DNA from 3 places in the Priestia sp. ABM2_011 genome. Region 2 is predicted to be linked to each of the others. Evidence: predicted binding sites of a transcription regulator. Region 2 holds the regulator's gene; each other region holds the start of a gene.
The links. Region 2 encodes LexA, which represses DNA repair genes until DNA is damaged. Its sites were predicted from a motif close to CGAACATATGTTCG; they were not measured.

Region 1 (3,286 bases), 1.8 Mb from region 2:
CTTTATGTCTGTTTTGTTTGCATACTGTATAAGTACATCACTAGGTACGTCATTTGTTATAATTTTTGCTTCATGTAAATCGGCTATTTTCGCAAAACTTGTTTCAAAAAACTTAGTAGAATCTGATAAAATATAAGATTCTCTAGAAAGCTTCATTGCCGTTTGCTTGATCAATGCTTCTTCTGGATCAGGAGTTGTATATCCATATTGATGATGAATCCCATTCGCTCCCATAAAGCACTTATCAAAACGATACTGCTCAAGACTTAAAAGAGCTCCATTGCCAATTAAAGCGCCCGTTTTATGTTTAACAGATCCTCCAATTAAATAGAGGGTGATACCTTGTTCTAACATCGGGTTTAAATGCATTAAACCATTTGTCACGACAACTACATCTTTTTGCTTCAAAAAAGGAATCATTTCATACGTTGTAGTTCCTGCATCTAAAAAAATACAGTCACCTTCATTTATAATGGAAGCCGCATACTCTGCAATGTTTCGTTTATCTTGAATATTTTTAGCAGATTTTTCGATAACGCTCAGTTCGATTCGTTTACTGCGAATAAGCGAAGCGCCACCGTGAACACGTTTGAGCATTTGCTCTTCTTCTAGTTGACTTAAGTCTCTTCTAATTGTGGATTCCGAAGCGCCTGTAACTTCGATAAACTCTTGCACTTTTACAAGTTCTTTCTCTTTTAAAAGTTTTAAGATTAGTTGATGTCTCTCCGGCGTTAACATGTTCTAGCTCCTTTTTCAAAAAAGCGTTTTCATTTATTTCATGTACTTACTTTATCACGGTTTACACTCAAAATCAATCATAAAAAATCAAAAACATTCATTTTTTTAATTACAAAATAAAGTTTTTTGAACGAACAATTAGATTTTCATTTGTTTTGATAATAGTTTATACAAAAGGAAATAAGCTGGTAATTCAAGAATTTGTCTACTTTTCTCATTATATGTAAAGGTTTTCTTGCAACTAATTAACTTTGACTGTTTTTGACTATTTCTTGACCGATTTAATTTCTCTTGACTGAATTATGTTTAGCTTATCCTGTTTTAATGAGAGCCTATACATCAAAAAAGTTGTCCACCTTTTTGGACAACTCAAAGTGACCCATCATTTAAATAAAAACAGAAGCATATATAATATAGAAGCAAGGGCAGAAGAAATAGCCAAACTTGAGATAAAACGAACGAGTCTTTTCTTAATGAACTGCGTTAATTCAATTTCTCTTACTTGAGTTTTTTCATTTTGCATACAATATCCCTTCTTTAATCAAAATTTCCTAGTAGCTAAAAGTGACTACTCGCAGAATATGCTTTTATGTATTGTATGCAAGCGTTAAAAAAAAGATACAAATTCAACAAAAAAGCTACTCTTAGCTAGAGTAGCTTTCATCTTTCCATACATCTGCTTCAATTACTGCATCCGCTCGAATCGAATATGTATAACAAGGCCCTGTCACCATCAGCGTATTCGACTGCAGAGAAACTTTATCGATTGTCACTCGTTCATATCTTTGAATATGTCCTGCTTCATAGACGTGAAGGGTTACTGGATGATGCTCCGAGTAACTGTTCATAATGACATTTTCAATATGCTCAATCTTTTCTTTTTTCAACCCTAAAGACTGCTTATGCGCCTCGGGACTGTACATTTTCTTCATTTTCTCTAAATGCTCAGGCATTACTAACTTCGCATACTGTTTTAATTCATCTTGATACACGTTCATTCTCCCCCTTGACTCTTGCTTCTATTTTACCGAACGAACATTCTCATTGCAAAACTTTTTAATCAAAATAAAAGCAAACAATTCATTTTTTCATACTCCATAAAAACTGTCAAAAGATTTTATGTTGATAGCAGAAATTGATTTTTTAAAAAATAATAATATCCCATCTTTAATTCAGCCTCTAGAGTTGGTATAATACATTGTCATGACTGTGTTTTCGGAGTTTTTGATGATTGGAGGTAACGTTCATGATCAATAAAATAAAAGAAATTATCCTCATTATTCTAGGAAGCCTCATTTTCGCACTGGCCATTAATTATTTTGCTATTCCAAATGAATTAGCAGAAGGCGGCGTAACCGGTGTAACAATGATTACCTATTATGTACTAGGCTGGTCTCCTGGTATCACAAACTTTATATTAAACGGTTTGCTGGTACTGATCGGATACAAATTGCTTCACAAACGTGTGATTGCTTACACAATTATATGTATTATTTTCACATCTCTATTCCTACATATAACTGAAGGACTGGGAAATCCTCTTGACGATACGCTACTGGGGGCTATTTTTGCTGGTATTTTAGCCGGTGTAGGACTCGGGCTTGTGTTTAGAGGTGGCGGAACTTCCGGAGGCTCGGCAGTTATCGCCCGCTTAGCTAATCAATATCTAGACTGGAATATTAGCAAAACGATGCTAGCAATTGATTTATTAGTTGTAGCAAGCGCCTATTTTGTCATCGGTGGAGAAAAGACGATGTACACGGTTATTTCTCTTTATATCGGAACAAAGGTGCTGGATTATATTATTGAAGGACTCAACCCCCGCAAAGCAATCACCATTATTTCACACCGTTCAGCTGAAGTAGCCGAACAAGTTAACAAAAAGATGCAGCGAGGCGTCACTGTCTTTTCTGCTCATGGAAGCTATACAAAAGAAGCAAAAGACGTATTGTACGTAGTTGTGAACAAACAAGAACTATTAGAGTTAAAGCGCATTATTCATAAAGTCGATGAACAGGCTTTTGTGGTTGTCCACGATGTGCGAGACGTCTTTGGAGTAGGTTTTACTATTCCAAAAGCCAGCTAAAAACCCGCTGTAAAAAAGCGGGTTTTTTCTATTATATATGTTTGCGCTGAAAATACAGTAAACCTGCTACTCCAAAAAGCAGAAAGCTGCTTATAACAACCACTAAGAAATTCTGTGTAGTCAGCATCAACCCCCATGATGCTTTTCCAGTTACACCTAACATTCCATACATTGGCTGAGTCCATGGGTACCAGGGGCCAAATCGTTCAGAATTAGCAACGAATAAATTCGGTAGTGTTAAAATGACGTTGACTGTCAAAGATGCTCCAAAGCTAGAACATGCCATTGACACAGCTAGCATAAACGCAAGAACGGGCAACACCGCAACCCATCCGCCTAGCATATTTCCAGCTATCATCTTTAATGGCACAGCGCTCGGATAGTCTTTTAACATGCTAACTCCTAATAAAACAACAAATACAAGCACTTGAAGAATTCCCATGAAAGCTGCTGCTGTAATCA
Region 2 (3,286 bases):
CATCTTTACCTTCCTCGTCCACAACTTTAATCGTATGGAGGTGGTTTGTCATAGATTGTCGGAAAACTTTTAAATATTCCTGACGTAGCTCTTGCTGTTCTTTCGCTTCAGATTCTGTCAGACCTTCAGCCTTTGCCTTTTTTGAAAGAGCATTAATACGAGCAAGTTTATCTTTTGATAGCATATAAAACCTATCTCCTTATAATCAATAATTAAAATTACCGAACCGTTCCGGCAACATGTAGTCATCTTACTAAATCTCTTTCGTTTTATCAAGAGATTGAGCACTCTCTTGATACTCTTGATAGCGACGATGTACCGTTGCTTTTGAAATATTATAACCAAAACCTTTTAGCGTAACTGAAATTTCAGCAAAGGTTAAGCCGTTATGACGAAGGCGGACAATTTCTTCAATCGGCGCTTCTTTTTTTCTCTTCCTGAGTTAACTCCTTGATTTTTTAAATTTTGCTGCGGACGATAACCGTTTTCTACGGCTCTTTTCATTCCTCTTTTAATTTTAGCGTTATGTAATTTCCGCTGATGCTCTTCCACTAAGCTAATAATATCTAACACCATCGAATCAGATTCTGAAAGCTGAAGCTGACCTTGATGACTAATCGTATAGATCGTAGCATTTTCTTTATGAAAAGCATGAAGAAGCGCAATTCGGGCATTTCCTCTGCCTAATCGCGTTTCGTCTTGAATGAGCAGCACAGATATTTTTTCTTCTTTCATTGTATGAAGAACATCCAATATACCCTCTCTGTCTACGTCATATCCGCTTGCTTTTTCCATTACGACTTTTTTTACGTTTAGATGGTGAAGATCAGCAAGCTTTTTTAATTCTTCTTGCTGGCGCTGTAAAGATGTTTCTTGGGTTTTTTTATCCGTACTTACACGGCAATAAATAATGGCGTCCACTTTTATCACGACCTTTTCGGCTTCTAACAATATTCAGGAACGGCCGTTACACACTACTGTTCAATTGCCACTTGATTATGTAACTCTTTTTTTAAAACAGGAATATATAATTTATCTCCAGGAGATAAAGACTGGGCAGTGTCTGAGTTTAGATCATTGACGTCTTCAACCCATTTGACAAATTCATTGGTGGTCAAATGATGGTGATTATGATACTTGTTGGACAAGTCCCAAAGCGTATCTCCTTTTGTAATAGTAACCGTTGAATATTTGTCTAAATCTACTTTATCCGCTCCTAAAACCAGCGTCAATACATATGTAAGTGCAGCGATAACTGCAAAAAAAATAGCGTAATGTTTCATAGAATGTAAGAATTGGTGCATATTATGATCCCCCTATCAGAATATATGTTCTTATTTTATTGAGAACATTTGTTTCTGTCAATGGAATTCTTCGAACTTATGTTTGTATATTGACACATCACGTGGTATAATTCACCTAAAGAATAGCTAAAATCGAGGTGAAAAATATGAAGCTATCAAAACGTCAACAAGACATACTAGATTTTATTAAGCACGAAGTAAAATTAAAAGGTTATCCGCCTTCTGTTCGTGAGATTGGGGAAGCGGTGGGATTAGCCTCTAGCTCCACTGTACACGGGCATTTAGCTCGTTTAGAAAGTAAAGGGTTAATTCGCAGAGATCCAACAAAACCAAGAGCAATCGAAGTTCTTCAACTAGACGAAGTAAACATCCCTAAAAGCAATGTCATTAATGTTCCTGTTATCGGTAAAGTAACAGCGGGTCTTCCTATAACAGCCGTTGAAAATGTGGAAGAATATTTCCCTCTTCCAGATAAATTCGTTTCTCCAGATGATCATGTATTTATGCTTGAAATTATGGGAGAAAGTATGATTGAAGCAGGTATTCTAGATGGCGATATGGTAATCGTACGTCAGCAGCAAACTGCTAATAACGGAGATATTGTGGTCGCTATGACCGAGGACAACGAAGCAACGGTAAAACGTTTCTTTAAAGAAGAAAATTTCGTTCGTTTACAGCCTGAAAATTCAACGATGGCGCCTATTATTCTTCGCCACGTAACGATTTTAGGAAAAGTCACTGGTGTATATCGCACGATTCACTAATCACACACTGTATGTAAAACCAACTAATCATGATGTTAGTTGGTTTTTTACGTTTGTTTTCTAAAAAAATTGGCATATTATAAATGATACGTCGAATCATTACAGGCAGGTAGAGCGGTTTTTATAAAGCCTGTTTTACCTTTTACTTTCTGTCTGCATTTTTTCGACTCTCAAAAAAAATACAACCGACTATAAGAAGGATGTAGTTTATGACCAATACACCAAGGAAAACAGAACCATTTCAAACTATTATGCCTACCAAAGCAATGAACATGTTTCTTTTTCCTTTTTCCTTTGATCGAAAAAATAAAGAGCAGCTTGTTCATGCACTAGAAGCAAATATGTTTGAGTTTTTTTCCATTCAAAACAAACATGTAGAAAAAGAATACTACGGAGAACAGTATTACGTATCTCATGATAGCTTGGATCAATATTTTCTTCCTTACATTGAATGTATTCTATTTCCTGATTCGTGCGAAAAAGAAGGCTTGCTTCGATTTTCAAAAAAAATAGACCATACCGTTACGCTACAAACTTCCTCCACCACCGTGTCTAGCAACGTGCTGTCTGTGGATGTTTTTTTATGTCCTTTTGAAATTGGCGTCATGACCATTCGCACTGAGATGAGTCATAATCATTACACCTATGATGACATTTTAGAATTCATGAATCATTTTCGTGTATTAGAACCGAAGCTTGCTGAAGAGCATGGATCCACCATTACCTATGAACATCATCGCTATAGCAAAGTACAGGATTATATTTTTTCACAGCTCGCGCCATTTTTGAACGAACACATCAAAAAAGAAGCGACGCGTGAACAGCACGTCGGGAGTCTTCCTTATTTTATCGATGAACGGATGTTTGTATTAAGTTATGTAACGGTAAATCAAGAGCAAGAGATTAACTCCACAACTTTATTTCGTACTGGGCAGCTAAATAGCTATACGCCTGACGGGAAACCGTTTATCTCTGCACACAACCATGAGTATATTAAAACGTATAATACCAAACACGTGTATTCCAGATGGGCTCCTGAAACCTATTACGTTATAACAGACCATGTGTTTTCGTGTATTTCTAAATCGACAGACTCTAAAACGGATCAGCTTTTGATGAATCATCTATTTGGCCAACATTACTATAATTTATTTTTGCATTTTTTCTATAAAATCGTGTTGCTAAAACTATCCTATGAGTATTCTCAGCTCACGTTTC
Region 3 (3,286 bases), 1.2 Mb from region 2:
AGGGTTTCATCCAGTCATGACCACTTTGAATAAAGCCGCTCAAAGCTTTATCTTCGTTAACGACTGTACATACCCAGCAACCAAATCTACTGTTTCCACAAGAGCCAGCACTTTCTTTAATAGATTTATCAATTACAAGCGGGCATTCGCCACTATTGGAATCTTGATACAATCTGTGAAGTTCATGGTTGTCATCTCCCCATGGAGATGGATGGTTAAGTAAATAATTCCATACATCATCAAGGGTAAAGCTCCTAATAGGAGCGTACACATATGCGTTTGATAACGTAGAGTGTCTCATGAAAGTCTTTCCTTCGACGGTATGAGAACGAATTACATTACCACGTGTAGCACTTTCATCTTCACGTACACCTAATACCATGATTACTTCTCCAAAAGAAGATACTTTGTCCATAATAAACTGATTAGCAGGATCAATTTTTAATCGATCTGTACACCATCTGAATTTTTGATTTGGTGAAGGGTAGCCTTTACCAATAATATTGACCCAGAATGACTGTTCAAAAACTGGTTTTACTTTGTGTGTTTCAACTGGTAAATCTCTACTTAAAGCTTCATCTTGAATTCTTCTAAGAGTTTGATTAATCGAATTTATAATTAAAGGTGTTTCCACTAATGTATCGGAAGAAATTACATATACTTTTTTGTGCAATTCCTCTTTAGGCATTTCACTTAGAGCCTCAAATACTAACTGAACTACAACTGTGGAATCTTTACCACCACTATATCCTACTACCCAAGGGCGGTCATCTTCCTTATAAGCTTTTTTTATGCTTTCTTTTGCTTCGTCAATAAAAGGCACTTGTTTTGATAAAAGATTACTAATGATGCCATTACTCATAATTAAACTACTCCTTGAAAAAATTTATTTTCTAATGATTGTTCAGCATCACTTAGCGGTAAACTAATCAATTGCTTAATTTTATTAGAAGTTAATTGAATGGTAGAGGAAGTCTTTTGAATACGACCATTTTGATTAAATGCACGTCCCAACCAATCGTTTGTATTACTTCTATTCCAATCTATATTTGATAGCTTTTTAACGTAACTCTCCCAGTCTTTGGGGTGATGCTTTCGTAGATATTGTCCGACTAAACCAACTGCTTCAACAAATACGCCATGTCCCACAATAAAGTTTGCTCTTAATTCACGAGGAGTCAGTTGTTTTTCAAAAACCATGTTCCATTCTACAATAGAATCACACAAAACTAACCAAAATTGCTTCAAAAACTCTTCTTCCTCATGAGTTATTTCATCACCTTTAGATTTTCCAACTAGCTTTAGGTTTGTATTAAAAATGTGATTTAAAGCCAGTATCTTGGGTGAATTCTTGGACAGTGATACTCTTTCTTTATCTGTATATCTATTTAATAAAGGCGTAGTGGTTACAACATCTTTAGTAATAAGAGACAAACGATCTCGATAATCATAAAGAATACCGATAGAAGAAGTAGTATTTACAGCATGCCTATTTAAATCAGAAAAAATTTGTTGGGATTTTTTTAACCCTTCATCGTGGAAAAAAACTACAGATATAGTTTCGTTGCCAAGTTCGGGAGATATTTTTAATGCTTCTTCAATAGCTGCTCTTCGATGCTGCCCGTCATTAATCAAAAACCTTGCATCCAATGAAATTTGCAACTGTCCTAAGTCTTTGGATGAAGGGTCCTCATTATATGGCTGAAACTTAATTTCACCATCTATAGACGCTGTGATGGAGGAAAATACATAATCTTTTTGATTTTCCACTATGTAATTTGTCATTTCTGGAATTCTAGATTTGTTTAAAATCCTTTGATATTTGTATTCAGGTGGAATTTCTTCTTCATCAAAAAGAAAAATCTTTGGAATAATTCGTAAAGGGCACATAGCTACAAAATATTCTTTTCCTGCTTGGACACCTCTAATAGAAGGGAAATTATAAGTGAATGTCGAGTCCATAATCAAACCTCCTTATTACGTACGTAAAATATAATTTGATTATAAATTAATTAATTCAAAGATACAATGAAAAAAACCGAATGGAGGTTCGATTTTCTGTATTTCTAATTTTCTAATTAGATTGTTTTTTGTGTAAATAAACATATTGGTCCAGCATAAAGAAAATAGATATAATATATGTTAAAATTAAAATGAAATGGAAAATGATTATAGTAACCGGAGATGATTGACAAATGAGTTCCCAAGAGGTCTTTTTTTTAAGCTTCTTAGAAGATATAAATCCTGTAGCAGCTCAAAATGCCAAGAAGATGCAAGAATTAATATATGAAGATCCAAGTAGTTCAGTTGTAAAAGCTAGATTATTCGCTGAAGCAATTCTTAGTGAAGTATTTAAGCAGGAGAAAATACAAGAACCTTACGTCAATTCTTTGTATGAAAAGATCTTGTACTTAACGAAAGAAGGGTATATTGAAAGAGATATTCAGAGATCATTCGATACAATTCGCTTGTCAGGCAATAAAGCTGCTCATGATGGCCAATTTAATGACATTACAGAAGCTTTTAAACTACATAGAGAAATGTACAAAATTGGAGTTTGGTTTTATGAGGTGTATTCATTAGAACAATTAAAAGTGCCTTTATACGAGAATCCTAAACCTCCTCAACAAGAAAACATTGAAGATATTGTAAAGAAACAAATTATGAGCCTTTTTGGTCCTGAAGGATTAAAGATGGCGCAAAAAGAAGAATTATCAGGAGTAGAAGAACCCCTCTTAGTAAATGACCCTGTGTCTTCTCAAGAAGAAGATAACTCTACCTCTTCAATTTTAAATAAAGATTTAGAGCCAGGACAGAGCTACTTAGTAAGAGAGCTAAAGAGATTAAAAGATTCGTCGCAAGAAGCAATCGAGAATGCAAATAATTTTAGCATCTTTAAGGACTATATGCACGTAGATCGCAATATTCAATTGGATTTAGAAAATATATTAGAACGTAATGAAAGTAGAGAAACAGGCAATTTAATTTTGTTATGTGGTAGTGTAGGGGACGGAAAGTCTCACTTACTAGCATATCTTAAAGAAAAGAAGCCAGATTTAATAAAAGATTATACAATTTTTAATGATGCTACTGAAAGCTTTTCGCCTAATAAAGATGCAATGGAGACTTTGGAAGAAGCATTGAATAGCTTTTCAGATCAAAAAATTGAACACTCGACGCAAAAAGTAATACTAGCAATTAATATGGGAGTGTTACACAACTTTATTAATACAAAACACAAAGAATATTCCTATGAGACATTAAGGGAGTTTGTGGATAATAGTGA

Region 1: ACXAE4_RS17330 (YolD-like family protein) is a predicted target of LexA. The motif match lies at 1,767-1,780, and genes of this name have one in related genera.
Region 3: dndB (DNA sulfur modification protein DndB) is a predicted target of LexA. The motif match lies at 2,040-2,053, and genes of this name have one in related genera.

Annotation. Positions count from the first base shown of each region.
Region 1 is NZ_JBSWUB010000001.1:3,219,120-3,222,405, forward strand. Features, by position in the region: gene ACXAE4_RS17320 (DeoR/GlpR family DNA-binding transcription regulator) at 1-738, opposite strand, end outside; gene ACXAE4_RS17325 (hypothetical protein) at 1,121-1,261, opposite strand; gene ACXAE4_RS17330 (YolD-like family protein) at 1,383-1,736, opposite strand; gene ACXAE4_RS17335 (YitT family protein) at 1,985-2,824, shown strand; gene ACXAE4_RS17340 (ABC transporter permease) at 2,856-3,286, opposite strand, start outside.
Region 2 is NZ_JBSWUB010000001.1:1,430,509-1,433,794, reverse strand. Features, by position in the region: gene ACXAE4_RS07515 (DUF896 domain-containing protein) at 1-184, opposite strand, end outside; partial or broken gene ACXAE4_RS07510 (YneB family resolvase-like protein) at 254-921, opposite strand; gene yneA (cell division suppressor protein YneA) at 975-1,304, opposite strand; gene lexA (transcriptional repressor LexA) at 1,451-2,068, shown strand; gene ACXAE4_RS07495 (magnesium transporter CorA family protein) at 2,278-3,286, shown strand, end outside.
Region 3 is NZ_JBSWUB010000001.1:2,590,224-2,593,509, forward strand. Features, by position in the region: gene dndC (DNA phosphorothioation system sulfurtransferase DndC) at 1-862, opposite strand, end outside; gene dndB (DNA sulfur modification protein DndB) at 865-1,962, opposite strand; gene dptF (DNA phosphorothioation-dependent restriction protein DptF) at 2,196-3,286, shown strand, end outside.